Regions from separate parts of the Pseudomonas sp. GW821-FHT04D07 genome, predicted to be linked through region 2. Evidence: predicted binding sites of a transcription regulator. Region 2 holds the regulator's gene; each other region holds the start of a gene.
The links. Region 2 encodes sigma-54, which starts transcription at its own class of promoters, with help from an activator protein. Its sites were predicted from a motif close to ANTGGCATNNANNTTGCTNT; they were not measured.
Positions count from the first base shown of each region.

Region 1: the regulator sigma-54 is predicted to act here: its motif matches at 3,426-3,445, upstream of AC07T0_RS26110 (CmpA/NrtA family ABC transporter substrate-binding protein).
Region 3: the regulator sigma-54 is predicted to act here: its motif matches at 3,931-3,950, upstream of glnK (P-II family nitrogen regulator).
Region 4: the regulator sigma-54 is predicted to act here: its motif matches at 4,349-4,368, upstream of AC07T0_RS27905 (pilin).

Region 1 is NZ_JBWKTH010000029.1:73,045-80,055, forward strand. Features, by position in the region: gene AC07T0_RS26095 (bifunctional protein-serine/threonine kinase/phosphatase) at 1-34, opposite strand, end outside; gene AC07T0_RS26100 (nitrate/nitrite transporter) at 44-1,255, opposite strand; gene AC07T0_RS26105 (ANTAR domain-containing response regulator) at 1,598-2,173, opposite strand; gene AC07T0_RS26110 (CmpA/NrtA family ABC transporter substrate-binding protein) at 2,189-3,382, opposite strand; gene AC07T0_RS26115 (sulfite reductase subunit alpha) at 3,587-7,011, opposite strand, start outside.
Region 2 is NZ_JBWKTH010000006.1:135,784-142,794, forward strand. Features, by position in the region: gene AC07T0_RS10565 (KpsF/GutQ family sugar-phosphate isomerase) at 1-924, shown strand, start outside; gene AC07T0_RS10570 (KdsC family phosphatase) at 925-1,449, shown strand; gene lptC (LPS export ABC transporter periplasmic protein LptC) at 1,458-2,030, shown strand; gene lptA (lipopolysaccharide transport periplasmic protein LptA) at 2,017-2,562, shown strand; gene lptB (LPS export ABC transporter ATP-binding protein) at 2,562-3,287, shown strand; gene AC07T0_RS10590 (RNA polymerase factor sigma-54) at 3,475-4,971, shown strand; gene hpf (ribosome hibernation-promoting factor, HPF/YfiA family) at 5,098-5,403, shown strand; gene ptsN (PTS IIA-like nitrogen regulatory protein PtsN) at 5,413-5,877, shown strand; gene rapZ (RNase adapter RapZ) at 5,880-6,737, shown strand; gene AC07T0_RS10610 (HPr family phosphocarrier protein) at 6,754-7,011, shown strand, end outside.
Region 3 is NZ_JBWKTH010000002.1:249,109-256,119, forward strand. Features, by position in the region: gene xerC (tyrosine recombinase XerC) at 1-108, shown strand, start outside; gene AC07T0_RS04720 (HAD family hydrolase) at 105-812, shown strand; gene sutA (dormancy-specific transcriptional regulator SutA) at 945-1,274, opposite strand; gene AC07T0_RS04730 (secondary thiamine-phosphate synthase enzyme YjbQ) at 1,377-1,802, opposite strand; gene AC07T0_RS04735 (ammonium transporter) at 2,015-3,355, opposite strand; gene glnK (P-II family nitrogen regulator) at 3,390-3,728, opposite strand; gene AC07T0_RS04745 (accessory factor UbiK family protein) at 4,145-4,405, shown strand; gene AC07T0_RS04750 (glutathione S-transferase N-terminal domain-containing protein) at 4,579-4,761, opposite strand; gene AC07T0_RS04755 (TetR/AcrR family transcriptional regulator) at 4,857-5,426, shown strand; gene AC07T0_RS04760 (MarR family winged helix-turn-helix transcriptional regulator) at 5,695-6,057, shown strand; gene AC07T0_RS04765 (nuclear transport factor 2 family protein) at 6,111-6,659, shown strand; gene AC07T0_RS04770 (SDR family oxidoreductase) at 6,714-7,011, shown strand, end outside.
Region 4 is NZ_JBWKTH010000035.1:10,066-17,076, reverse strand. Features, by position in the region: gene coaE (dephospho-CoA kinase) at 1-392, opposite strand, end outside; gene AC07T0_RS27920 (prepilin peptidase) at 389-1,261, opposite strand; gene AC07T0_RS27915 (type II secretion system F family protein) at 1,264-2,481, opposite strand; gene pilB (type IV-A pilus assembly ATPase PilB) at 2,485-4,188, opposite strand; gene AC07T0_RS27905 (pilin) at 4,416-4,814, shown strand; gene AC07T0_RS27900 (tetratricopeptide repeat protein) at 4,935-6,581, shown strand; gene AC07T0_RS27895 (O-antigen ligase family protein) at 6,623-7,011, shown strand, end outside.

The sequences.
Region 1 (7,011 bases), on a different contig from region 2:
CGCTGGCCTCGGCATAGCTGAGCTGCAAGCCCATGGTCCTGACTCAGACCCGGGCCGCAGAGAAGGCGGCCGAGCCCCAGGTGGTTCTCCAGCGCCGCTTGACCCCGTACAGGCCGAACCAGGCGATCAGCCCCAGGCTGGCGAACAACCACAGGGCCAACTGGTAGTCACCGGTACTCTGCTTGATCGCGCCGAGGCCTGCCGCGAGAAGGAAGCCGCCGATACCGCCGGCCATGCCAACCAGGCCGGTCATCACACCGATCTCCTTGGTAAAGCGCTGCGGTACCAGTTGGAACACCGCACCGTTGCCGGCGCCGAGGCCGAGCATGGCAGTGACGAACAGTGCCAGGGCCGCCACCGAGCTGGACAGGTGGAAACCCACCGCGCCGATGCACAGGGTGGCAATGGCGTAGGTGCCGAGCAGGGCGCGAATGCCACCGAAGCGGTCCGCCAGGGCTCCGCCCAACGGGCGCATCAGGCTGCCGGCGAAGACGCAGGCAGCGGTGTAGTAGCCGGCGGTTTGCGGGTCGAGGCCGTACTGGTCGTGGAAGTAACCGGGCAGGGCGCTGGCCAGACCGATAAAGCCGCCGAAGGTGACGCTGTAGAAAAACATGAACCACCAGCTGTCACGGTCGCCGAGAGTGGTCAGGTAGTCGGCCATGGATTTGGCCTTGCTGCGGTTGGGTGCGTTGCGGGCCAGCAGGCTGAACAGTACCAGGGTCAACACCAGGGGGATCAGGGCCAGGCCGAACACGTTGCTCCAGCCAAAGGCCGCGGCCAGCAGCGGTGCCGCCAGGGCGGCGATCACGGTGCCCGAGTTACCGGCCCCGGCGATGCCCATGGCTTTGCCCTGGTGTTGCGGCGGATACCATTGCGAGGCCAGAGGCAGGGCCACGGCGAAGGAGGCCCCGGCCATGCCCAGGCAGACGCCCAGCAGCAGCGCCTGCTGATAGCTGTGGATGCCCAGTTGCCAAGCCACCAGCAAGGCCACGATGACAATCACCTGGCCGATGATGCCGGCGGTTTTCGGGGACAACTGGTCGGCGAGCATGCCCATGATAAAGCGCAGGAAGGCGCCGGCCAGGATCGGCGTGGCAACCATGAAGCCACGCTGTTGCGTGGTCAGTTGCAGGTCGGTGGCGATCTGCACCGCCAGTGGCCCGAGCAGGTACCAGACCATGAAACTCAGGTCGAAATACAAGAACGCCGCGAACAGGGTCGGTGTATGGCCGGCTTTCCAGAAACTGTTGTGCATTTAACACCTCATCTGCCAAAGGGTTCAGTGACGGCACGGGGTCTGCGGGCGGGTGATGTTCACCGGCCGCTGGTCCCCATTTGCCGACGCCAAAAACGCAAAAACGCCGCATCCCTGCTCGTTTTCACGTAGGGATTGCGACGTCTTTGTCGGGGGTGGGGCAGCCGCCGTTGGCTACCGGGTATTGTCTGAGCACTATGTGTGCCAGTTTTCAGTCCGCGCCCATTCGAGGCTCAAGCGCGGCCTTTCGAGGGCGTTGCCGGCAGGTTGCAGGCAGAGAGGGAGAGGGGCGTGCCCCACAACGCAGCCTGCTGGCCAGACCGTGCTGCGTTGCGGTGCGTCTCAGTCGAGCAGTTCGCTCATGGCGATCACCTGTTCGGCGACCTGGATCAGTTTCTGCTGCTTGCTCATGGCCTGGCGGCGCATCAGGGTATGGGCGGCTTCCTCGTCGCAACCCTTCATCTTCATCAGCAGTCCCTTGGCCATTTCGATGCGCTTGCGCTCGGCAATCTGCTGGTCGCGGGCCTGCAACTGCGCACGCAGGTGCTGGTCGCTTTCGAAACGAGCCATGGCCACCTCCATGATCGGCTGCAGGCGCTGGGACTGGATGCCTTCGACGATATAGGCACTGACTCCGGCCTTGATCGCCTGGCGCATCACCGCAGGGTCGTGCTCGTCGGTAAACATGACGATCGGGCGCGGTTGGTTGCGACTCAGCAGCACCACCTGTTCGAGCACGTCGCGGCTGGGCGAGTCGGTGTCGATCAGCAGCACATCCGGGCGCACCGCCTCGACCCGCGCGGGCAGGTCAATGGTCAGGCCGGATTCGTCAATCACCTCGAAACCCGCTTCGCTCAAGGCCGTGCGCAGGCGCCCGAGTTTTTTCGAGGTGTCGTTGATCAGCAGGATTTTCAACATGGCGGCCAGCTCCCGTCAGTGATCATTGAGGGCATGCAGGGCAAAACCGCGGGCATAGGCTTCCGGGGCGGAGCCGTCCCAGAGTTGGCCGTCGAGCAGTTGGCTGCTGCGCATCGGTGCGCTGGGCACGGGGATGTCCAGGGCGGTCGCGGCGCGACGATAGAGATCGAGTTGCTGGACCTGGCGCGCCACGCCCAGGTAATCCGGCGCCGCATGCAGCAGGCCCCAGCGGCGGAACTGGGTCATGAACCACATGCCGTCGGAGAGGTACGGGTAGTTGGCCGTGCCTCGAGCATGGAAGCTCAGGGCGTGGGGGTCTTGCCAGTGCCGGCCGAGACCGTCGTTGTAGCTGCCCAGCAGGCGTGGCTCGATGCTTGCCAGCGGCGCATCGAGGTAGTCGCGGCCACTGAGCAATTGCGCGGTGCCACGGCGGTTTTCCTGGCTCTCCTCGATAAAGCGGCTGGCCTCGAGGATTGCCATCACCAGCGCTTGCGCGGTGTTGGGATACTGTTCGACGAAGGCGCGGGTGCAGGCCAGGACCTTTTCCGGATGGTCTGGCCAGATCGCCTGGCTGGTGGCCAGGGTAAAGCCCTGGCCCTGCTCGACGGCGTGGGCGGCCCAGGGTTCACCGACACAGAAGCCGTCGATGCGCCCGGCTTGCAGGTGTTCGAGCATCTGCGGTGGCGGCACCACCACGCTGTTGACGTCTTCCAAAGGGTGGATCCCCTGGCTGGCCAGCCAGTAATACAACCACATGGCATGGGTGCCGGTGGGATAGGTCTGGGCGAAGGTCAGTTTGGCCTGACCGCTGCGGGCACGTTGTTGCAGCGCCTGGGCGCTGGTGACGCCGGCGTCCTTGAGCGGTTGCGAGAGGTTGATGCTTTGACCGTTCTGGTTCAGGCCCATCAGCACCGCCATGTCGGTGGCCGGTGTGCCGCTGATACCCAGTTGGATGGCGTAGATCATCCCGTACAGGCCATGGGCGGCATCCAGTTCGCCGCTGACCAGTTTGTCGCTCAGGCCGGCCCAGGAATTCTGGCGTTGCAGATTCAGTGTCAGGCCGTAGGGCTGGGCGAAGCCCTGGGTGGCCGCGACCACCAGGGAGGCGCTGTCGCTCAAGGGCATATAGCCGAGGTTGAGTACGTTCTTTTCCGGGGCATCACTGCCTGCTACCCAGGCCAGAGGGGACCTTGCCAAATCGTTGTTCATGCGGTGATTCCTGAAGCTGTAGGGCTGACGCCTGTCACAAGGCGGAGCAAGAGTTATGCCGATAGCTGTGAGTCATGCCGCACAGGGCCCTTGTGGGAGGCGGCTTGCCGGCGATGACGTCCGCAAGATCGCGGCAAGACTCGCCGGCCCCATCGCCGGCAAGCCGGCCACAGTGACCGCGTAGCTACGGTTACACGGTGCCACTCAATAGACATCGCGCAGATACCGTCGATCCTTGCTCAGGGCACTGACATACAAACCCGCGGCACCGCCGCTCATCCGCCCGTGGACCTGGACGATCTTCTTCAACGCGGCATCGACGTCCTTGGCCATGCGGCTGGCATCGCCACAGACATAGACGCTGGCGCCTTGCTCCAGCCAGCTCCAGAACTGCGCACCGGCTTCGAGCATGCGCTGCTGTACGTAGATCTTTTCAGTCTGGTCGCGGGAGAAGGCGGTGTCCAGGCGGCTCAGGTGACCGCTGAGCAGCCAGGCGTCGAGCTCCTCGCGGTAGTAGAAGTCGCTGGCGGCGCGTTGCTCGCCGAAAAACAACCAGTTCTTGCCTTCGGCGCCCTGGGCCTGGCGTTCCTGCAGGAAGGCGCGAAACGGCGCGATGCCGGTGCCGGGGCCGATCATGATCAGCGGCGTGCGTGGGTCCTGCGGGACCCGGAAGTGCGTGGTGCGCTGGATAAACAGGCGTGCCCCGGTCGTGGCGGCACGATCGGCGAGAAAGGTCGAACAGACCCCGCCGCGGATCTGCTCGCCATGCCGGTAGCGCACCGTGGAAACCGTCAGGTGCACCTGGCTCGGGGTGACTTTCGCGCTGGAAGAAATCGAGTACAGGCGCGGCTGCAAAGGCTTGAGCAGGCTGATCAACTGGTTGGCGCCAAGGCTGATGGGGAACTCGTGCAGCAGGTCGAGCAATTGCCGGCCCCAGAGCCAGTCCTTGAGCCGGGCCTGATTGGCTTCCTCCTGCAACTCATCCAGCCAGGGGCTGGCGCAAAGCCCGCAGACCCGACGGAGGATCTCCGGAGTGATGCGAGTGATGTCCAGGTGGTCGAGCAGGGCCTCGCGCAGCGTCATCGGCGCCTTGTCCTTGAGCGTGACCAGGTTGTCGCCGTCCAACTGCAGGATATCCAGCAGCTTGTCGACCGCCTCCGCGCAGTTGCTTGGCCAGACGCCGAGGGCATCGCCGGCCTGGTAGGGGAAGTCCTGGTCGGCGAGGTCGAACACCAGGTGCCGGGTTTCCTTTTCCGCGCCCGGGGCATTCAGCACCTGGTTGTGCAGGAGGCGGGCGTGCAATGGGTGATGACGGCTGTAGGGGCTGCCGACGTCGGTCCGAGCCGGCTGCGCGGTTGCCGACACGGCAGCGCTGGCGACGATTGTCGGGAGTGCGACCGGAGGCGCTGATGGGCCGCTGAGTGCCGTGCACAGGGTGGTAAGCCAGGGTTCGACGGCTTGCTGGGCATCCTGTTCGCACTCCAGGCGCGGCAGCAGGCGTTCAGCGCCGAGTTCGCTCAAGCGCTCGTCGAGCTTGCGGCCGAAACCGCAGAACTGATCGTAATTGGTGTCGCCCAGGGCCAGTACGCTGTAGCGGCTTTGCGCCAGGGCCTGGTCCTGGGCTCCTTGCAGCGTCTGCCAGAAACCCGCGGCGTTGTCCGGTGGGTCGCCGTCGCCGAAGGTGCTGGTGACCAGCAACACGCTGCTGGCGGCGCGCAGGTCGTCAAGGCCGGCCTCGTCCATGGCGCGCAGGCAGGTCCGTTGGCCGGCGGCGTCCAGACGCTTGGCGCAGGCCTGGGCCAGCTCTTCGCTGTTGCCGGTTTGTGAGGCCCAGAGCACCAGCCATTCGGCAGTTGGTGCTGGAACCGTGGCGGTCGTCTGCGGTTCCAGCGCGGTGCTCGTCGTACGGGAAAACAGCCCGGCCAGCAGGCCATCCAGCAGCAGGCGTTTGTCGGCGCCAAAGGGCGCGCTGGCGGGGAGGGTGGGTACCCCCGGTGTCTGGGCCTCGGCGCTGCGCAGGCCCAGCAGGTAGCCCTGCATGTACAGGCGCTCGTCGCTGGCCAGGCTCAGTTCTGCCGGGATATCGAGGTTGAGCAGGCGAGCAAAGGCGTTGATCTGCATGGACGAAAAGCCCTCCGGGGCGACAGTCGAGGTGCCGGCCAGCGCGCCCTCGGGTATAAGGCTGGCGGGCTCCGGGGCCAGGGCCAGCAGGTTCACCGCAGAGAACTTGAACGCTGGTTGTAGCGACAGCGGGTCGATGGCGTCGCTGGTGACGGCGTTGATCGCCAGGTCATCGCCGAACACATCGTTCCAATGAAAGGGCGCGAAACAGTTGCCCGGTCGGACCCGGTCGGTGATCACCGCCGGCAGCACCGCGCGGCCCCGCCGCGAACGGATCTGCACCGGGTCGCGTTCCTGGATGCCCAGGCGAGTGGCGTCGTCGGGATGAATTTCCACGAAGGGGCCAGGGTTGAGCTTGTTCAGGGTCGGCACCTTGCCGGTCTTGGTCAGGGTGTGCCATTGGTGCTGCACCCGCCCGGTGTTGAGCACCAGCGGGAATGCCTCGTCGGGCATTTCCGCCGGCATCAGGTGCGGCCGGGCAAAGAACTGTGCCTTGCCGCTTTCGGTGGGGAAGGCGATCGCCGGTTGCTGGCCGTCCTGGGCGTATTTCAGCGCCTGGCTGAGGCCGTTGTTGAGGTAGCGGATCGGATTGCGCGTGGGCCCCTGCGCCTCGGCACAGGGCCATTGCAGCGGCTGCTCGCGCAGGCGGGCATAGCTGGCGCCGCGCAGGTCATAGCCGGTCTTGGGATTCCAGGCCTGCTTGATCTCCTCGAACACCGCCTCGGCGCTGTCATAGCTGAAGGCCTCGGCATAGCCCATTTCGCAGGCCACGCGGGCGATGATCTGCCAGTCGGGGAGGGTCTCGCCGGGTGGCTGCACGGCCTGCTGCATCAGGGTCAGGTTGCGTTCGGAGTTGATCATCACGCCTTGCGCCTCGGCCCACAGGGCGCCGGGCAGGAGGATATCGGCGTAGCGGTTGGTTTCGGTATCCAGGTAGGCGTCCTGGCTGATGACCAGTTCGGCGGCTTGCAGCGCCTCGATGACGTTCTGTCGGTTGGGGACGCTGGCCACCGGGTTGGTGCAGATAATCCAGCAGGCCTTGATGCTGCCGGCACGCATGGCCTCGAACATCGCCACCGTGCCTTCGCCGGCTTCGGCGCGCAGGCTGCCGGGGGGCAGACGCCACAGCTGCTCGATAAAGGCGCGGTCGCTGGCCACCAGCGCCGAGCGCTGGCCCGGCAGGCCGGGGCCCATGTAGCCCATCTCGCGTCCGCCCATGGCGTTGGGTTGCCCGGTCAGGGAAAACGGCCCACTGCCAGGACGGCAGAGGGTGCCGGTGGCCAGGTGCAGGTTGCACAGCGCATTGGTGTGCCAGGTGCCTTGCACGCTCTGGTTGAGGCCCATGGTCCAGCAGCTCATCCAGTTGGCGGCCTGGCCAATCCACTGCGCGGCCTGGTGCAGGTCGGCCTCGGCCAGGCCGGTCAGTTCGGCGACCCGGGCCGGGGGGTAGTCCTCGAGGAAGTCGGGCATCACCTCCCAGCCTTCGGTGAAGGCGGCGATGAAGTCAC
Region 2 (7,011 bases):
GAACGCGAAGCCGTAGAAGGCTTGCTCGCCCACATCGACGCGGATTTCGTACGCGCTTGCGAAATGATTCTGGCCAGCAAGGGCCGTGTGGTCGTGGTCGGCATGGGCAAGTCCGGGCACATCGGCAACAAGATCGCCGCGACCCTGGCCAGTACCGGCACCACGGCGTTTTTCGTGCATCCCGCCGAGGCCAGCCACGGCGACATGGGCATGATCACCCGGGACGACATCATCCTGGCCCTGTCCAACTCCGGCTCCACCGCGGAAATCGTCACCCTGCTGCCCTTGATCAAGCGCCTGGGCATCCAGTTGATCAGCCTGACCGGCAACCCCGACTCGCCGCTGGCCAAGGCCGCCGAAGTCAACCTGAACGTGCATGTCGAGCATGAGGCCTGCCCGCTGAATCTGGCCCCGACCTCCTCCACCACCGCCGCCCTGGTGATGGGCGATGCCCTGGCCGTGGCACTGCTCGAAGCCCGCGGCTTCACCGCCGAGGACTTTGCCTTTTCCCATCCGGGCGGCGCCCTGGGTCGTCGACTGTTGCTGAAAGTGGAAAATGTCATGCATGCCGGCGACGAGTTGCCACAGGTACTGCGCGGCACCCTGCTGAAAGACGCGCTGATGGAAATGACGCGCAAAGGCCTCGGCATGACCGTGATCGTCGAAGCCGACGGGCGCCTGGCCGGGATCTTCACCGACGGCGACCTGCGCCGGACCCTGGACCGCACCATCGACATTCACACGGCCCTGATCGAAGACGTCATGACTCCCCACGGCAAGACCGCACGGGCCGAGATGCTCGCCGCCGAAGCCCTGAAAATCATGGAAGACCACAAGATCAGCGCGCTGGTGGTGATCGACGGCGAAGATCGCCCGGTGGGCGCCCTGAATATGCACGATCTGCTGCGCGCGGGAGTGATGTAAATGAACGACGATCTGTTGCAACGCGGCAAAGCCATCAAGCTGGCGGTCTTCGACGTCGACGGCGTGCTGACCGATGGCCGCCTGTACTTCCTCGAAGACGGCAGCGAATTCAAGTCGTTCAGCACCCTCGACGGCCAGGGCATCAAGATGCTGATGGCCGCCGGCGTGCAAACCGCTATTATCAGCGGTCGCAAGACCGCACTGGTCGAACGCCGCGCGCAGAACCTCGGCATCCCCCATGTCTACCAGGGTCGCGAGGACAAGCTGGTGGTGCTCGACGCCCTGCTCGCCCAGCTCAATCTAAGCTATGAACAGGTCGCCTACCTGGGTGACGACCTGCCGGACCTGCCGGTGATCCGCCGCGTCGGATTGGGCATGGCGGTGGCCAACGCCGCCAGCTTCGTCCGCGAACACGCCCACGGTATTACCCGGGCCCGGGGTGGCGAAGGCGCCGCCCGCGAATTCTGCGAGCTGATCCTGCAAGCCCAGGACAGCCTTGAAGCGGCTCACGCCGCCTACCTGTAGAGCTATTTATGCTGAGCAAGAAAATTCGCAACATTCTGCTGTTCGCTGTCATTGCTGCGATTTTCGCGGCTGTTGGCTACTGGAACATCAGCCCGGAACGCTTCCTCGAGCGCCCGATGGCGCAGGTCGATGAAACCCAGATCGACTACTACGCTATTAACGCCCACAGCATTCAGTACATGCCGGACGGCCGGGTCCAGTACGACCTGACCGGTGACAAGGTCGAACACCTCAAGGCTTCCGACGTTACCCTGGTGACCAAGCCCGACATGCACATCTACCGTGGCACGGTCTATCCCTGGCACGTCCAGAGCGAGCACGCCGAGGTCAACCCGGACGGCACCGAGATCGAACTGATCGACTCGGTACGGGTGGCGCGCACTGACGAACTACAGCGGGAAGTGATCATTACCAGCAGTCGAATGACAGTATTCCCACAGAAGCAATATGCGCAGACCGAGCAAGCCGTTAGAATCGACGGTGCCGACGGCGTGACCACTGGCAAGGGAATGAAAGCGTATTTGAACGACAGCCGGATACACCTGCTGTCCAATGTAAGAGGACAGTATGAGTCTCGTTAAAACCCTCCCTATTTTGCTTGGCCTGGGTGCGGCACTGGGAAGCGTGAGCGCCTGGGCACTGCCGACCGACAGCCAGCAGCCCATCCGCATCCAAGCCGACGACGCTCAACTGGACGACAAGCAAGGCATCGCCACCTACAAGGGCGATGTGGTCATTACCCAAGGCTCGATGATCGTCAAGGGCAACACCGTGACGCTGACCCGGACCAAGGACGGCGCCATCGACGTGGTGACCTCCGTGGGCAACCTGGCCTACTTCGAGCAACTGCAGAAAGTCGGCGATCCGAAGCCGGTGCAGGGCTATGGCGTGACCATCCAGTACCACGCTCAGCAGAACCGCATCATCCTGATCGACAAGGCCAAGGTGATCAACGACGGCAACACCACCGAAGGCGAGAAAATCGTCTACGACACGGTGAAGCAGATTGCCCAGGCCGGTCGCGCCAACGGTAGCGCGATCACCGCGCCGCGCCCACGCATCGACATGGTCATCCAGCCGAAGCAGAAAACCGAACAGCAGAAGGCGCAGTAATGGCAACCCTGAAAGCCCAGCATCTGGCCAAGGCCTACAAAAGTCGCCAGGTGGTGCGTGATGTCAGCCTGTCGATCGACAGCGGGCAGATCGTCGGCTTGCTCGGCCCCAACGGTGCCGGCAAGACCACCTGCTTCTACATGATCGTCGGTCTGGTCCAGGCCGACCAGGGTCGCGTGCTGATCGACGACCAGGACGTCAGCCACCAGCCCATGCACGGCCGCGCGCGCGCCGGGATCGGCTACCTGCCCCAGGAAGCGTCGATTTTCCGCAAGCTGTCGGTGGCGGACAACATCATGGCAATCCTCGAGACCCGCAAGGACATCGACAAGAACGCTCGCCGCAAGGAGCTGGAAAGCCTGCTGCAGGAATTCCACATCAGCCACATCCGCGATAACCTCGGTATGAGCCTGTCTGGTGGCGAACGGCGTCGCGTGGAAATTGCCCGCGCCCTGGCCACCGCGCCGAAATTCATCCTGCTCGACGAACCCTTCGCCGGGGTTGACCCGATTTCCGTAGGCGATATCAAACAGATCATCTATCACCTCAAGGCCAAGGGCATCGGTGTATTGATCACCGACCACAACGTCCGCGAGACCTTGGACATCTGCGAAACCGCCTATATCGTCAATGATGGACAGCTGATTGCCGAAGGCGATTCGGCCACCATCCTGGCCAACGAACTGGTCAAGGAAGTCTACCTGGGCCACGAATTCCGCCTGTAAACATCGAGGCAAAGGATCAAGCGCCAGAGCGCGCCCCGTTCAATAAAAACCACACAATTTTTATTGTTACAACGCTCTAGGCAAAGGCTCGGGTTTCAGGCATATAATTTGCTTATGTTTGGCGCCCCGGCGCCCTGTAGAGTGGATGGCGCATGCGCGCCGGCGAATAAGGTGTTAAGCCCCTGCCATGAAACCATCGCTAGTCCTGAGAATGGGCCAGCAGCTGACGATGACACCGCAGCTGCAACAGGCCATCCGCCTGCTCCAATTGTCGACCCTGGACCTTCAGCAGGAAATCCAGGAGGCCCTGGAGTCCAATCCGATGCTCGAACGCCAGGAAGAAGGCGACGACTTCGACAATACCGACCCGCTGGCCGACAACGCCGAGCACAAACCCAACACCGAGGTCGAAGAACCGTCCTACCAGCAGGAAACCGCGCCGACGGTGGACAATCTCGAGGAAGGCGACTGGAACGAGCGCATTCCCAACGAGCTGCCCGTCGACACCGCCTGGGAAGATGTCTACCAGACCAGCGCCAGCAGCCTGCCAAGCAACGATGACGACGAGTGGGACTTCACCACCCGCACCTCGGTCGGCGAGAGCCTGCAGAGCCACCTGCTCTGGCAACTGAACCTGGCACCGATGTCCGACACCGACCGGCTGATCGCCGTAACCCTGATCGACTGCATCAACAATCAGGGCTACCTGGACGAGACCCTCGAGGAAATCCTCGACGCCTTCGACCCGGAGCTGGATATCGAGCTGGACGAGATCGAAGCGGTGCTGCATCGCATCCAGCAATTCGAACCGGCCGGCATCGGCGCGCGCAACCTCGGTGAATGCCTGTTGCTGCAACTGCGCCAGCTGTCGGCCCGCACGCCTTGGCTGGCCGAAGCCCAGCGCCTGGTCAGCGACTACATCGATCTGCTCGGCAGCCGCGACTACAGCCAGTTGATGCGGCGCATGAAGCTCAAGGAAGACGAACTGCGCCAGGTCATCGAACTGGTCCAGGGCCTCAACCCGCGCCCGGGCTCGCAAATCGAGTCCAGCGAAGCCGAATACGTGGTGCCGGACGTGATCGTGCGCAAGGACAACGAGCGCTGGCTGGTGGAACTGAACCAGGAATCGGTACCCCGCCTGCGGGTCAACCCGCAGTACGCCGGTTTTGTCCGGCGTGCCGACACCAGCGCCGACAACACCTTCATGCGCAACCAGTTGCAGGAAGCTCGCTGGTTCATCAAGAGCCTGCAGAGCCGCAACGAAACCCTGATGAAGGTCGCCACCCAGATCGTCGAGCACCAGCGCGGCTTCCTGGAGTACGGTGACGAGGCGATGAAACCGTTGGTCCTGCATGACATCGCCGAAGCGGTGGGCATGCACGAATCGACGATTTCCCGGGTGACCACGCAAAAATTCATGCATACCCCCCGCGGTATCTATGAACTGAAATACTTTTTCTCCAGCCACGTCAGCACCTCCGAAGGCGGCGAATGCTCGTCCACGGCGATCCGCGCGATCATCAAGAAACTGGTTGCAGCGGAAAATCAGAAAAAGCCGTTGAGTGACAGCAAGATCGCTGGTTTACTGGAGGCACAAGGCATTCAGGTGGCCCGTCGTACCGTCGCCAAATACCGTGAGTCCCTGGGGATCGCCCCCTCCAGCGAGCGGAAGCGACTGATGTAGTGGACGGGGCCGCGTTACAGCGTCTGGGCTGCTTTCTGAAAGTCGCCGATCGGTGACTTTCAGGGCGTAGCACTGTGGCAGGCAATCGCCTGCCGCGTTATGCACTGGCAACGAAGGAGAAGCTGTATGCAAGTCAATATCAGTGGACACCAACTGGAAGTGACCGAACCCCTGCGTGCTTACATCGGCGAGAAACTCGACCGACTGGAGCGTCATTTCGACAAGATCACCAACGTACAGGTGACCATGGCCGTCGAAAAACTGAAGCAGAAAATCGAAGCCACCTTGCATATCCACGGCGGTGAAGTGGTCGCCAACGCCGAGCATGACGACATGTATGCGGCGATCGACCTGCTTACCGACAAGTTGGACCGACAACTGAAAAAGCATAAGGAAAAGAACCTGCACCTGCTCCAAGGTACAGGTCGCTGATACCCATCCATGATCCGACTTGAAAGCATCCTGACCCCCGGCCGTTCCTTGGTGAACGTGCCGGGCGGCAGTAAAAAGAAAGCCCTCGAGCAAATTGCCAACCTGATCAGCCAGGAAGTTCCTTATCTGGCGATGCAGGATGTCTTCGACAGCCTGATCGCGCGGGAAAAACTCGGCTCGACCGGTTTCGGCAATGGCATTGCCATCCCGCACTGCCGCCTGAAGGGTTGCGTGGCACCCATCAGCGCCCTGATGCATCTGGACGCCCCCATCGATTTCGATGCCATCGACGGCGCGCCGGTTGACCTGCTGTTCGTCCTGCTGGTCCCGGAAGCCGCCACCGATGCCCACCTGGAGCTGCTACGGCAGATTGCCAGCATGCTCGACCGCAAGGACGTGCGTGACAAGCTGCGCGGTGCAACCTCCAACCAGGCCCTGTATCAGGTGGTCCTGGACGAGCAGAGTGGTCACTGACCATGCGCTTGATCATCGTCAGTGGTCGTTCCGGCTCGGGTAAAAGTACCGCCCTCGATGTCCTCGAGGACAGCGGCTACTACTGCATTGACAACCTACCGGCCGGCCTGCTGCCGGAACTGGCCGAGCGCGCGCTGATCCATACCGAGCTGGCGCAACCGCTGGTGGCCGTTTCCATCGACGCGCGCAACCTGCCCAGCCACCTGTCGCGCTTCCCGGAACTGCTCGATGAAGTGCGCAGCCGGCACATCCAGTGCGATGTGCTGTACCTGGACGCCGACGAAGAAACCCTGCTCAAGCGTTTTTCCGAAACCCGTCGCCGCCACCCGCTGAGCAATGCCAATCGTTCCCTGGCCGAGGCCATTCGCGACGAAAGCAACCTGTTGGGGCCGATCTCGGACCTGGCCGACCTCAAGGTCAATACCACCCACCTGAACCTCTACCAACTGCGCGACACCATCAAGCTGCGCCTGCTGAACCAGCCGGAACCAGGCACCGCCTTCCTGGTCGAATCGTTCGGCTTCAAGCGCGGAATGCCGGTGGATGCCGACCTGGTGTTCGACGTACGTTGCCTGCCCAACCCCTACTGGAAACCGGAATTGCGCGAGCAGTCCGGGCTCGACCAACCGGTGGCCGAATACCTGGCCGCACAAGCCGACGTCGAGGAAATGTACCAAGATATTTCCAGTTATTTGCTCAAATGGTTGCCGCGTTTTGCCGCCAGCAACCGGGCTTATGTCACTATTGCCATCGGCTGCACGGGCGGGCATCACCGCTCCGTCTACCTCACCGAACGCTTGGGCAAGGCCCTGCAACAATCCCTGAAGAACGTCCAGGTCCGCCACCGCGACCTTAGCTGAAAGGACCACCACCGCGATGCCCGCTCTGGAAATTGAAATCATCAACAAACTGGGTCTGCATGCCCGCGCTTCGGCGAAGTTCGTCGGCGTGGCCGGCCAGTTCCCCTGCCAGATCCGCGCCGGGCGTACACCGGAAAGCATGGTCGACGGCAAGAGCATCATGGCCATGATGATGCTCGCGGCCGGCAAAGGCACCAAGATCCACCTGAAGACCGAAGGCGAGCAGGAAGACGATGCGATGGCCGCGCTGGTCAAGCTGATCAACAACTATTTC
Region 3 (7,011 bases), on a different contig from region 2:
GACATCAAGACCACGCAGATCTACACCCACCTGGACTTCCAGCACCTGGCAACCGTCTATGACAGCGCCCATCCCCGGGCCAAACGCAGCAAGGACAGTGAGCAATGACGATTCAGCTGATCACCTTCGACCTCGACGATACCCTGTGGGATACCGCACCGGTGATCCACAGCGCGGAGAACGTTTTGCGTGAATGGCTGGCCGAACATGCACCAAACCTGGGCGGCGTGCCGGTGGAGCATCTGTGGGCGATTCGCGAACGGGTGTTGCTCCAGGAGCCGACGCTCAAGCACCGCATCAGCGCCTTGCGTCGGCGGGTGCTGTTCCATGCCCTGGAAGAGGCCGGTTACTCGCACGCACAGGCTTCACTGCTGGCGGACGAGAGCTTCGAGGTATTTATCCACGCCCGGCACCAGATCGAGGTGTTCCCGGAGGTCGAGCCAACCCTGCAGGCCCTGGGCCGCTCCTTTGCCCTGGGCGTGGTCACCAATGGCAACGCGGACGTGCGCCGCCTCGGGCTCGCCGACTATTTCCGCTTTGCGCTGTGCGCCGAAGACATCGGCATTGCCAAGCCGGACGCACGGCTGTTCCATGAAGCCCTGGTGCGTGGCGGCAATGTCCCGGCCAGCGCGGCGGTGCATATTGGCGACCACCCTGGGGACGACATAGCCGGTGCCCAGCAGGCCGGCCTGCGGGCGATCTGGTACAACCCGACGGGCAAGGCTTGGGAGGCGCAGCGGCAGCCGGATGCGCAGGTTCGCAGCCTGACCGAGTTGCCAGCGCTGCTGGCCAGTTGGAACACCGCCGACTGAACGCGTGCCCCTGTAGGAGCAAGCCTGCTCGCGCTCACCGGCGCAGCCGGTGCCAAACACCACTGTCCGCCCATGAAAAAGCCCGCAGCGACGGCGGGCTGTTTCAACCAAGCAGAAACCCGGCGCTGAGACTCAGATAGGCCGACTGCCGTATTTGTTGTCCGGCTTCTTGGGCGGATCGGCCACCACATTGGCCTCGACTTCCTGCACCTTGCCGCCACGCGCGAGGAACTCTTCCATGGCCTTGGCCAGGGCATCGCGTTCCTTGTTCTTGGCTTCAACGCTCGGCAGTTCGTCAACCGACACCGCTGCCTTGGCCTTGCCCTTGGCAGTCGGTACCGGCGCGTCACCGCCGTCGTCATCGGCAACGTCTACGTCTTCAGCCGCCGCTTCCAAGCCTTCTTCGGCTTCGTCGTCTTCACCGACCTCGAGGTCGTCGTTTTCCAGATCATCGTCGCTCATGTTCTACCTCATGACTTGCGAAAAGCAGATTAGTTATAGCCCAGCTACGCCGACTGTCGAAGGCCGCCGGAAAAAATTCAACATCCGCTGCATACCAGCGGCTTATGCCCCGTCACCGTAAAGGGTGGCAAGGACTTTACGAGCACCGCCATGATCCCGGTGCTCGCCCAGATAGACACCTTGCCAGCTGCCCAGGGCCAACCGTCCCGCCGTCACCGGCAAAGTCAGCTGACAGCCAAGCAAACTGGCCTTGAAGTGCGCCGGCAGGTCGTCCGCGCCTTCGTCGTTGTGTTCATAATCGGCCTTGACCTGGGGTACCAGCCGGTTGAAAAAACGTTCGAAGTCGCGACGGACCGCCGGATCGGCATTCTCGTTGATGGTCAACGAGGCCGAGGTATGCTGCAGCCACAAATGCAACAGACCGACCTGGCATGCCTGGAGCCCAGGCAAACCGTCGAGCAACTCCTGGGTCACCAAATGAAAACCCCGGGGCCTGGCCCGCAAGGTAATCAGGGTCTGTTGCCACATACAGTTCTCCGCCCTTCGGCGCGCATTCTAGCGCGCTGTGGAAAAAAGCAAAGCGCCTAATACTCTTGCTTTGCTGTAAGCAATCGGCCCTTACAAAAACGCCCTGGGGTTTTGGCCGTAATGCCTTTGGATAAATCCTTTCAGTCCGTTTTCCAATGACAAATTCCAGACAAAAAAATGCCCGGCAAGCCGGGCAATTTTTTTTGCAGCCTTTACACGTTGTAGCCACGCTCGTTGTGTTGCGCCAGGTCCAGGCCCACCGACTCTTCGTCGTCGGTCACGCGCAGCCCCATCACGGCGTCCAGCACCTTGAGGATGATGAAGGTCACGATCGCGGTGTAGATGACGGTGAAGCCGACACCTTTGCACTGAATCCAGACTTGTGCGGCGACATCGGTGGTAGCGGTGTTGAAGCCGCCCATGGACGGTGCGGCGAACACACCGGTCAGGATCGCGCCGAGGATACCGCCGATACCGTGCACACCGAAGGCGTCCAGGGAGTCGTCGTAGCCCAGTTTGCGTTTCAGCGTAGTGGCGCAGAAGAAGCACACCACACCCGCCGCCAGGCCGATGATCAGCGAGCCCATTGGGCCCACAGTGCCAGCAGCCGGAGTAATGGCAACCAGACCGGCAACCACACCCGAAGCGATGCCCAGGGCACTTGGCTTACCGTGGGTCAGCCACTCGGCGAACATCCAGCCCAGCGCAGCGGCGGCGGTAGCGATCTGGGTGACCAGCATCGCCATACCGGCGGTGCCGTTGGCCGCGGAGGCGGAACCGGCGTTGAAGCCGAACCAGCCGACCCACAGCATGGCCGCGCCCATCAGGGTGTAACCAAGGTTGTGTGGCGCCATCGGGGTGGTCGGGAAGCCTTTGCGCTTGCCCAGCACCAGGCAGGCCACGAGACCGGCGACACCGGCGTTGATGTGGACCACGGTGCCGCCGGCGAAGTCGAGCACGCCCCAGTCGCCCAGCAGGGAACCCGGACCGCTCCAGACCATGTGCGCAATCGGCGCATAGACCAGGGTGAACCACACGCCCATGAACACCAGCATCGCGGAGAACTTCATGCGTTCGGCGAAGGCACCGACGACCAGCGCCGGAGTGATGATGGCGAAGGTCATCTGGTAGGTGACGTACACCGCCTCGGGGAACAGCGCCGTCGGCCCGGTGATGCTGGCTGGCGTGATACCGGCGAGGAAGGCCTTGGCCAGGCTACCGACGAAGGAGTTGTAGTTGACGACGTTGGCTTCCATCCCGGTGGTGTCGAACGCCATGCTGTAGCCATAAATGAACCACAGAATGGTGATCAGGCCGGTAATGGCGAAGCACTGCATCATCACGGAAAGAATGTTTTTCGAGCGCACCATGCCGCCGTAGAACAGCGCGAGGCCTGGGATCGTCATGAACAGCACGAGGGCTGTCGAGGTCAGCATCCAGCTGGTATCGCCGGAATTGAGGACTGGAGCTGGTACCGGGTCCGCCGCCATGGCCAAGGCTGGCATTACGAGGGACAACAGGGCTCCTAGCCCTGCGAATTTACGCAGAGTCATATTGTTTTCTCCTGGGGCGTTGGGGTTTGGCGGCTTAGATTGCGTCGGTATCGGTTTCGCCGGTACGGATGCGAATAGCCTGTTCCAGATTGACCACAAAGATCTTGCCGTCACCGATCTTGCCGGTGTTGGCCGCCTTGGTTATCGCCTCGATAACCCGGTCAAGATCCTTGTCGTCAATGGCGACATCAATCTTCACCTTGGGCAGGAAGTCGACCACGTATTCCGCGCCGCGATACAGCTCGGTGTGACCCTTCTGCCGACCGAAGCCTTTGACCTCAGTAACGGTAATGCCCTGCACGCCGATCTCGGACAGCGACTCGCGCACGTCGTCCAACTTGAACGGCTTGATGATGGCAGTGACTAGCTTCATGAAACTCTCTCCCGAATTGGTGGACTTGCCCCAGGAAAACAAACCCGACTCAAGTCTAAGCGCAGTGCCTGGCTTTGTAACGCATCGTCGGTCCACATCTACCGCTCGACGCCAGCTAACCGCTGCTGGCGAAACTTCCCAGCTTCGTCTGCCGCACTGCATTCGTCACAGCGACTGCATCAGTGCATGGGTCACTGGCAACTAAGCAGAAAGCTTGCCAGCTCCGTAAAAACCAATGTTTTCAGTCCCTTGGCCGCCGTGAAGGGTGAAAAAACACGTTGCACCAGAGCCATACGCACAACAACGGTGCGCAGGACGCTAGCGCGATGCGCGAAAACCGTGCACCCGCCCCCATGGAAATCACTATAGACACTGCGTGGTACACTGGCCGGTAATCTGTTTCCGGAACCTTAGCCATGCTTGCGCCCAAAGCTTTCCTCGATGCCCTGAGCGGCCACGCCTCCCGTTTGTTCAGCGGCGAAACACCCCTGCCCCGCCAGGAATTCGAAAGTCAGTTCAAGGTGTTGTTGCAGAGCGGCTTCAGCAAGCTGGACCTGGTCAGCCGGGAGGAGTTCGATAGCCAGATGGTGGTGTTGGCGCGGACCCGTGCGCGGCTGGAGAGCCTGGAGGCGAAGGTGGCGGAGTTGGAGGCGAAGCTGAATCCGCCGGTGGAGTGACGTTTCATTGCCTGCTCCTGCTTTGTGCGGGAGCGGTGGATTGCCATCCGACGCTCACTGAGAGAGTCAGAGTGCGTGGGCTGGGCGAGCCAACAGCCACCCAGCCTTGCTCAGACGACGAAAAGCCTAGGGCTCGAACGACCGTCTCCACTGCCTGACAACGTCAACCGAAGTCATTGGCAGTGCAGAACAGGAACGGTACCCAGTGGATTGATGGCCAAAAACGCAGGCTGCTTATGCTCCGCGGCCGGCAGGTCGATTTTGACAAACTCCACTTGAGAGCCCAGCCCTTTTTTGGCCAAGACGATTCGAATACGTAGCGGGTTGGGAAAACCTGGGATATCGAAAATTTTCATACGTGCCCCATGGCACCTACCTACTGATAGATATATAGTGCGCAGAGCTTTTCGAATCCGTCAAAGACTATCTGCCGATAGAGAGGTGATTTTTCATGGCGACGCCTGACACCCGTGAAACCATCATGGCAACGGCCAGAAAGATGGTGCAGCGATGGGGTTACAACGGCCTGAGCTTTCGCGAACTCGCCAAGGATGTGGGCATTAAAAGCGCCAGCATTCACTACCACTTTCCCAGCAAAGGGGATCTGGGTGCAGCGCTAGCACGCCGCTATACCGAAGACGGCGTTTCTTACCTGCAAGGTTTGCGGGACGCATCTGACGATGTGAGTGTCTGGATGAAGGGTTACACAGATATTTTTCGCATGGCATTAATCAACGACAACCGCATGTGCCTCTGCGGCATTATGGCGGCAGAGTTCGACGACCTCCCTCAAGAGGTTCGGATTGAAGTGGATGGTTTTACCCGCGCAAATGTTGACTGGCTGACGGAGGTGCTCAAGGTGAGCAAACCTCACATCTCAGCAGAAAAGCGAAGAGAACATGCACTGGCGATTTATGCTGCGGTCGAAGGCGCTCAGCTTGTGGCTCGTGGACGCGGGGATATTTCAGTATTCGACAGCGCTGTAGCCACCTATCAGGCGCTGGGTTTATTGCCGGCGTGATTTAGCTCAGGTGCGAAGCGTGGGCCATTGCACAATCGCCATCGCTTTGCCCAGGTTGAGGCGCCGGAGGAGCACCGGCGCTGTGAGCCGCAAATCCACCCAACCGGCATGGCTGTTGGCGATAACCTCTGCGCTGCTCACCCGATTTGACAGGCCCATTCATATATCACTTGACATATGTGTAATTGCACACATAAATTAGGTCATGACTCAATTATCTGGTACCGACCTCTGCTATTGCCTTGCTGTCAGGCGCAGTGCTCGGCATATGACACGCCTGTACGACCGCAATCTGGCGGGCGCCAATATTTCTATTTCGCAGTTTTCTATTTTGGCGAAAGTGCACGAGCGACCTGGCATTTCCATCGCCGAGCTTGCTGAAGCCATGGTGATGGAGAGAACCACCTTGGTCAGGGCACTCAAACCCCTGCAAACGGAGGGCCTTGTTGATAGTCGGGCTGAAGGCCCTAGATCCGCACTCAGTCTGTCGCTCTCGGCAAGTGGTTTGTCCAAGATCAGTGAATGCGAACCTCTTTGGGAGGCGGCACAGAAAGAGTACGAAGCTCAGATCGGCCGTGATCGTGCGGCGTCGATACGGGAGTCTTTGAAGCTTGACGTCGATGGTCGCTAATTTTTTGCACTTATATGTGTAATTACACATATAAAATCAACCGAGGGCTGGCGATGAAAGCTTTTCCGAAAATCCAGAACGGGGTCGATGTCGATCCCGCCGATCGAATCAGCGCTATCGATTTTGTAAACCGAGTGAACTGGTGGTTCGAGACGTGGGACGTAGAAGCGATGGTTGATGCATTCCTACCTGATGCCGTTGCTTACCATTTCCACGGCACCATTAACGGGCACGAGCAAATCCGACACTTTTTTGCTCACGATTACCCGTACCTGATTCCAGGCGTGAGTCGCCACGCCACAAACCACATTGTTGATACGGATGAGGAAGGCGTAGTCGTTCGCTATCAGAACTTGCTGGTGCGCTACGCAACCCCTGAGTCGGCTGCCGTCCTTGGTGCCGGGCAAGCGATAAAAAGCACTGACGATCTCCCGGCAATATGGCTGTACTCACCGATGATGGACCGTCTCCGTCGAACCGCAACAGGCTGGAAAATTTCTGAGCGTTACATCGGAGGCTCCACCGTCAACACGCGCCTTGACCCAACCACTAAGGACGCCAGTGAAATAGCCCCTTACATGCCCAAGCGCCAAGACACCTAAAGCATATCGCCAGAATGACAACGCTGGCCTTTTCAGACTAACCAGGGCTAACCAATGAATATCGCAGGATCTGTTGTTTTCGTAACAGGGGCCAGTCGTGGCTTGGGTTTGGCATTTGCCAAGGCCGCCTTGGCACAAGGTGCTTCCAAGGTTTATGCCGGGGTTCGTGATCCGGACCGCTTCGATGTTCCCGGACTGATACCGATAAAAATCGACGTGACGGACTCGGCGTCTGTGGCACAGGCTGTCGCGCACTGCCCGGATACGACGCTATTGGTCAACAATGCTGGCATCGCTGTTCTGAATGAGGGAGCTTTGGATTCAGGCCTGATCGAGTTGTCTCGACACTTGA
Region 4 (7,011 bases), on a different contig from region 2:
TGGGTGTTCTTGTATTGTCCCGATTCGATCAGCAGCGGTGAGACCAGGATCGCATAGGGCGATTGTGCCTGGGCCAGATGGCTGGCGATCTCTTCGCCGATCAGCGGATGCAGCAGGGCCTCGAGCCAGCGGCGTTGTTCCGGCGCTTCGAAGATCAGCGTGCGCAGGGCGGCGCGGTCCAGTTGGCCGTCGGCTTGCAGCACACGGGGGCCGAAGCGTTCGACGATCTTTTCCAGCGCCGGACGACCGGGCTCCACCACCCAGCGGGCGGCGTGATCGGCGTCCACGGTGTGGACGCCGAGGTCGATAAAGTGTTGGGCCGCGGCGCTCTTGCCGCTACCGATGCCGCCGGTAAGGCCTAGAATCCAGGGTGTTGAAACGGCTGTGGTCATTTGAAACCGGCAAACTGCAGATAGGAAGCGGTTATTTGACCACCCCAGAGCAAGGCAATCCAGCCGGCAATCGCCAGATAGGGACCAAAGGGGATCGGCGTCGAGGTCTGGGCGTTGCGCAGGCGTAGCAGAATCAGACCGAGCACGGCGCCCACCAGGGATGACAGCAGGATGGTCAGCGGCAGGATCTGCCAGCCGCCCCAGGCGCCGAGCATCGCCAGTAGCTTGAAGTCGCCATGGCCCATGCCTTCCTTGCCGGTGAGCAGCTTGAACAGCCAGTAGACCGACCAGAGGCTCAGGTAACCGGCCACGGCGCCCCACAGGGCGGCGTCAAGGCTGGTGAAGAGGCCGAAGTGGTTGGCGATCAGGCCGAGCCAGAGCAGTGGCAGGACCAGGGCGTCAGGCAGGAGCTGGTGGTCGGCGTCGATCAGGCTCATGGCCAGCAGGCCCCAGGTCAGTACCAGCATCAGGGCGGTGGACCAACCGAAACCGAAATGCCAGGCGACAAAGGCTGAGAGCAGGCCGCAGGCCATTTCAGTGAGGGGGTAGCGCTTGCTGATGGGAGCCTTGCAGCTGGAGCATTTGCCGCGCAGCAGGGTGTAGCTGATCAGTGGCAGGTTTTCCCAGGCGCGCAGTTGATGGTTGCAGTGCGGGCAATGGGAATGGGGCAGCAGCAGGTTGTAGGTCGGGCCGGGCGCGGGTTGGGGCAGGCCGAGCACTTCGTGGGCCTGGGTGCGCCAGTCGCGTTCGAGCATTTTTGGCAGGCGCCAGACGACGACGTTGAGGAAGCTGCCGACGATCAGGCCGAGGAGCAGGGCGAATAAAACAAAGGCCAGCGGGTTGCTGGCCAGGAAGTCGGGTAGGGGCATGTTCAGACTACTGAGCCGAGTTTGAAGATAGGCAGGTACATGGCGATCACCAGACCGCCGACGATCACGCCGAGTATGGACATGATGATGGGCTCCATCAGGCTGGTGAGGCTATCGACCATGTTGTCGACTTCGACTTCGTAGTAGCCCGCCACTTTGTCGAGCATGTCGTCCAGTGCACCGGATTCCTCTCCAATGGCTGTCATCTGAATGGCCATGTTGGGGAACACGCCAGTACTCCGCATGGAGAAGTTCAACTGCATGCCGGTGGAGACGTCCTGCTTGATGCGATTGACAGCATTCTTGAAGACAATATTGCCGGTGGCGCCGGCTACGGAGTCAAGGGCCTCGACCAGCGGTACCCCCGCGGCGAATGTGGTCGACAGTGTGCGGGCGTAGCGGGCCACGGCGGATTTATAGAGTAACGGACCGATGATCGGGAGTTTCAGCAGTGCCCTGTCCATCCAGTTGCGAAAACGCTCGGATGTCTTGTGCGCCCGTCTCAGGCAGTAGATGCCTCCAACCAGCGCCAGAATAATGATCCACCACCATTCCTGCACGATGTTGGAGAGTCCGATCACCATCAGAGTGAAGGCCGGAAGGTCTGCGCCAAAACTCTTGAAGATCGCCTGGAACTGCGGCACAACTTTTATCAGGAGGATCCCGGAAACGATGATCGCCACGAGCACGACGGCAATGGGGTAGTTCATGGCCTTCTTGATCTTGGCTTTCAGAGCTTCGGTTTTTTCCTTGTAGGTCGCTACCCGTTCCAGCAAGCTTTCCAGGGCACCGGCCTGTTCGCCCGCATCCACCAGGTTGCAGTACAGATCGTCGAAATACTCCGGTTGCTTGCGCAAGGCGGTCGCGAAGCTGTTGCCGGCGGCGACTTGTTGCTTGATGTCATCCACCAGCTTGCGCATGTTCGGGTTCTCGAAACCCTCGCCGATGATGTCGAAGGACAGCAGCAATGGCACGCCCGCTTTCATCATCGTCGCCATCTGGCGGGTGAACAGGGCGATATCCAGAGGCTTGATGCGCTTGCCCTTGCTGAAGATCGAGTTGCTTTTTTTCCGTACCTTGCCCGGGTTGATGCCTTGCTTGCGCAGTTGTGCCTTGACCAGTGCCGGGTTATGGCCGGTGAGCTCACCGGACATCTTGTTGCCTTTCTTGTCGGTCCCTTCCCAGGCATAAAGGCTGACTTTGACTGCTTTGGTCGCCATGGTTTAGTCCTTGGTCACGCGGTTGACTTCTTCCAGGCTGGTCAGCCCTTGCATGGCTTTTTGCAGGCCAGAAGTACGCAGGTCATTGAAGCCGTCCTTGCGCATCTGGGTGGCGATTTCGATGGAATTGCCTTCGGCCATGATCAGCCGTTGTAGGTCCGGGGTGTTCTTGACCACTTCGTAGATCCCGATTCGGCCTTTGTAGCCACCGTTGCATTGCTCGCAGCCGACGGGCTCGTAAATTTTGAAGGTGCCGATTTTATCGGGAGGAAAACCTTCCTTGATCAAGGCCTCCTCGGGGATATCGATTTCCTTCTTGCAGTGGCTGCACAGTTTGCGTGCTAGCCGCTGGGCAATGATCAGATTGATCGAGGTGGCGATGTTGAAGCCGGGAATGCCCATGTTATGCAGGCGGGTCAAGGTTTCTGCTGCGCTGTTGGTGTGCAGGGTGGACAGGACCATGTGGCCGGTTTGGGCCGCCTTGATGGCAATCTCGGCAGTTTCCAAGTCGCGGATCTCACCGACCATGATGACATCCGGGTCCTGGCGCAGGAACGAGCGCAGGGCCTGGGCAAAGTCCAGGCCCTGTTTCGGGTTGACGTTGACCTGGTTGATGCCTTCCATGTTGATTTCCACCGGGTCTTCGGCGGTGGATATATTGATGTCCACGGTATTGAGGATATTCAGGCCGGTGTAGAGCGAAACGGTTTTGCCCGAGCCGGTCGGGCCGGTGACCAGAATCATGCCCTGCGGTTGTTTCAGGGCTGCCATATAGAGTGCTTTCTGGTCCGGCTCATACCCGAGTGCATCAATCCCCATCTGGGCGCTGGACGGGTCGAGGATCCGCATCACGACTTTTTCGCCCCACAGCGTCGGCAGGGTGTTGACCCGGAAGTCGATAGCCTTGGTCTTCGAGATACGCATCTTGATGCGTCCGTCCTGGGGTTTACGGCGCTCGGAGATATCCATGCTGGCCATGACTTTCAGGCGTGCGGCGATACGGCTGGCGAGATGGATCGGCGGTTTGGCCACTTCGCGCAGGATTCCGTCGGTACGCAGGCGAACGCGGTAGACCTTTTCATAGGGCTCGAAGTGCAAGTCCGAAGAGCCACCTTTGATGGCATCCAACAACATCTTGTTGACGAAACGCACCACGGGGGCATCGTCGGCATCCTGGCCGGCGATCTGTTCGTTCTTCTTGTTCTCATCGACCGACTCGATATCCAGGCCTTCGAGGTCGACATCCCCCATCTCTTCAAAGCCGCTGCTGCTGCTGTCGAAAAACTTGTCGATGGCATCGGCGAGCTTGTCGTCCTCGACCAGGATGGCCTCGGTCGTGAGGCCGGTGCTGAACTGGATATCGGTAATAGCCTGGTGATTGCTGGGGTCGGAAATGCCGACGAACAATTTATTGCCACGCCGCCAAAGTGGCAGGACATGGTGCTGGCGGATCAATTTCTCGCTGACCAGGCCTTTGGGTTGGCTTTCCTTGTCGAGGCAGCTCAGATCGAGCAGGGCAACACCGAAATGCTCCGAGGCGATTTCCGCGACCTGGCGGCTTTTGACCAGCTTGTTCTGGACCAGATAGCTGACGAGGGATACCCGATTGCGCTGGGCCTGTTGATACGCCTGCTGAGCGTTCTTGTCGGTAATCAGCTCGGCGGCAACCAGTTGCTTGGCCAGACCGGAAAGGGCGATATCGTTCATTTGAGCACCAAACGCAAACAGTCGGAGTCTTATAGCGTAGTCGGGCGATGGTGCCAAATCGGGGGAGGGTAGGTGACAAAAAATGTCAGGTTTTGTTGTTCTGACGCAGCATTCCGAGCGTTGAAGGGCATTTCAACAGGTGCTGGGCTGCACGGAGGGGGATGGCACGGGCTGTGCTAACCATTAAGACGAGTCATCACGCCTTTGCTCACGTTTGGAGACGAAATATGAATGCTCAAAAGGGTTTCACCTTGATCGAACTGATGATCGTTGTGGCGATCATCGGTATTTTGGCGGCGATTGCGTTGCCTGCGTATAACACCTATACAACAAAGGCCCGCTTTGCCGAGGTCGTTTCGATTGCGGATGGATACAAGAGTGCTGTGGCAATTTGCATGTCAGAAAACAATCTGAGCCCCACTAACTGTACTGCGGGTTCAAATGGTATACCGTTGGTAACGACGACGAGCAACCTGACTTCGATGACGGTCGCGAATGGGCTTATCACAATGAATGCGTCAGGTGCGGCAGGTAATGTCACCTACACGCTTAATCCTGGTACCAGCGGTAATGCGATTGTTTGGACTGTTGGCGGTACCTGCTTGCAGGCTGGTCTCTGCAGATAATATTTGTTGTTATGCGTGAGGCCTAGAGCCTCTGCGTAGTAAAATAAAACCGGCATTCCCTTCAAGGTATGCCGGTTTTTATAAGCACTGAGCGTTTGGAAGACTGAATATAGGAGCACTATGGTTTCGCGCCGATTGGTTTTTTTGCTACTTGCTGTTCTTTCTGCTGGCCTGTTGTTGATACTTTGTTTTTCCTTCCTGAATAATCCCCTGGTTTTTGACGATGAGGCCTTTTTTCGCGAGGGTTGGCCCGCTGCGTTGTTATCCATGGGATTTAGCCTGACTCCACGGCTGTGGGTGCACGATTCCATGGCCGCTACCGTCGTCTACCTCAGTGACAAGCTCATCTTGTTGCGAGTGGAGAACCTGCTTCTTCACGGCTGCACGGCACTGGTACTGTTTGGTTTTGTTCGGCAACTCCTGCGTAGTCTGGAGCAGCGCTCGTCTTTTTTTCTGAATGCGGACACTGCAGCCCTTATCGCTGCCTTTCTATTCGCTATACACCCGCTGGCTATTCTGACTCAGGGTTACCTAATCCAGCGGACCATCGTGTGTGCCACTCTTTTTGGCCTGCTGGGGTTATGGGCTTTTTGGCAGGGGCTTTGCGGGAAACGTTGGGCTCTTTGGGCGTCTTGCCTGTGCATTCTGTTGTCCCTGTATGCCAAAGAGCATGCAGTGATGCTGCCAGCGTTGTGCTTTCTACTCTGGGTATTGCATCGCCGTAGCCGACTCCCTGCGTCATTCAGTGCCCGGGAGATTTTTTCGGTGTTGGCTGTCCAAGCGACTGTTGCTGTGTCCGTCGTACTCTGGTCCAAGGGGGTAATCGGTCATGCCTATGAGATCAAGAGCGAAGAAGTGCTCAGTGATGAAGTCTTCCAGCCGGATGGCTCGCTCTATGTGTTGAGTGTGCTGAATCAGATGGGGCTGTTCTTCAAGTATCTCTCGCTCCTGATCTTGCCTCAGGGTAGCACCCTGGGACTTGACCTTCGTGTGCCCTTTCCCCTGAGTTACGGCGTCTGGTGGGCTTGGGCCGGTCTGGTGGCGTTTGTGGCCTATGGTCTGGCAGCTTTCATATTGCTGCTGCGTGGGGCGAGTAAAGGTCTCCTGGGGTTCGCGCTACTGTTCCCATGGGTGCTGTTTGCCACGGAGTTGGTATCAGTCCGATTGCAGGAGCCTTTTGTACTGTATCGCAGCTATCTCTGGATACCCGGGTTGTTTATTGCCTTGGCGTTGGGGCTGCGACGACTCAAGAGGATTTATCTGGTCACCTTGACTCCTGTTTTTGCATTGTATCTGTTCGGTCTTTCCTATGATCGCCTGATGACCTTGTCTGCGCCTGTATTGGTGTGGAGTGAAGCAGTGCAATATTATGAAGGCCAGGGCGACAAGCCGGGGCTCTTTGGTGGTTACCGGGTTTATTACAATCTGGGGATTACCTACCTCAATGAGGGGATCGTTGATTTGGCATTGGGGAGCATTGATAAAGCCATCGCACTGAAGCCGAAATATGAATATGCCCATTATCAACGGGGCAAGATTTTTCTTTTGCGTGGAAAGGCAGAAGAGGCCAAGTTGGAGTTCGAGCGCGCCATAAGCCTCAGACCTAGTTATACAAAACCTTACATAGGCATGGCAGACGCCTTGAAAAGCATGGGGCAGCCTGACGAGGCTCAGCGCTACCTTGAACTCGGATGCAATCAAGGGAGCCAGCTTGCCTGCGACCGGGCGCACCCCAAGCCACTCTTGATGCTGGCTCCGAAAGCCTGATGTATCTGTAAACTGCCTGAAATGGAAATTCCGAGGTTGTAATGGGCGCTGCCTGGACTGGGCGAACAAAGATTTGGCTGGTACTCGCGCTGCTTATCGCTGTCGTGATGGTCTTTGGGCACGGTCTGGGCGGACATACGCTTCAGCGTCTTGGGCAACTCGTCGTTGCCGGTACGGCGGTGGTTTTCCTGCTTTGCTGCCGAATACCCCGCGCGTTCGGTCTTGTCGATCGGCCCACGCTCTTGGCCTGTGGGTTGATTTTGCTGGCAGGTATCGTCTCTTCCCGTCATGCGCATCAGCCACTCTGGGCATTCACAGAGGTCGCCTTGCTTGCTGCCTCTTGCTGCTGCGCTGAAGCCTTTGCCTATACACGTCGAGCCAATGGGGTCTCCGCTGATCAACTGCTGATGCTGTTTGTCGTGTTTATCTG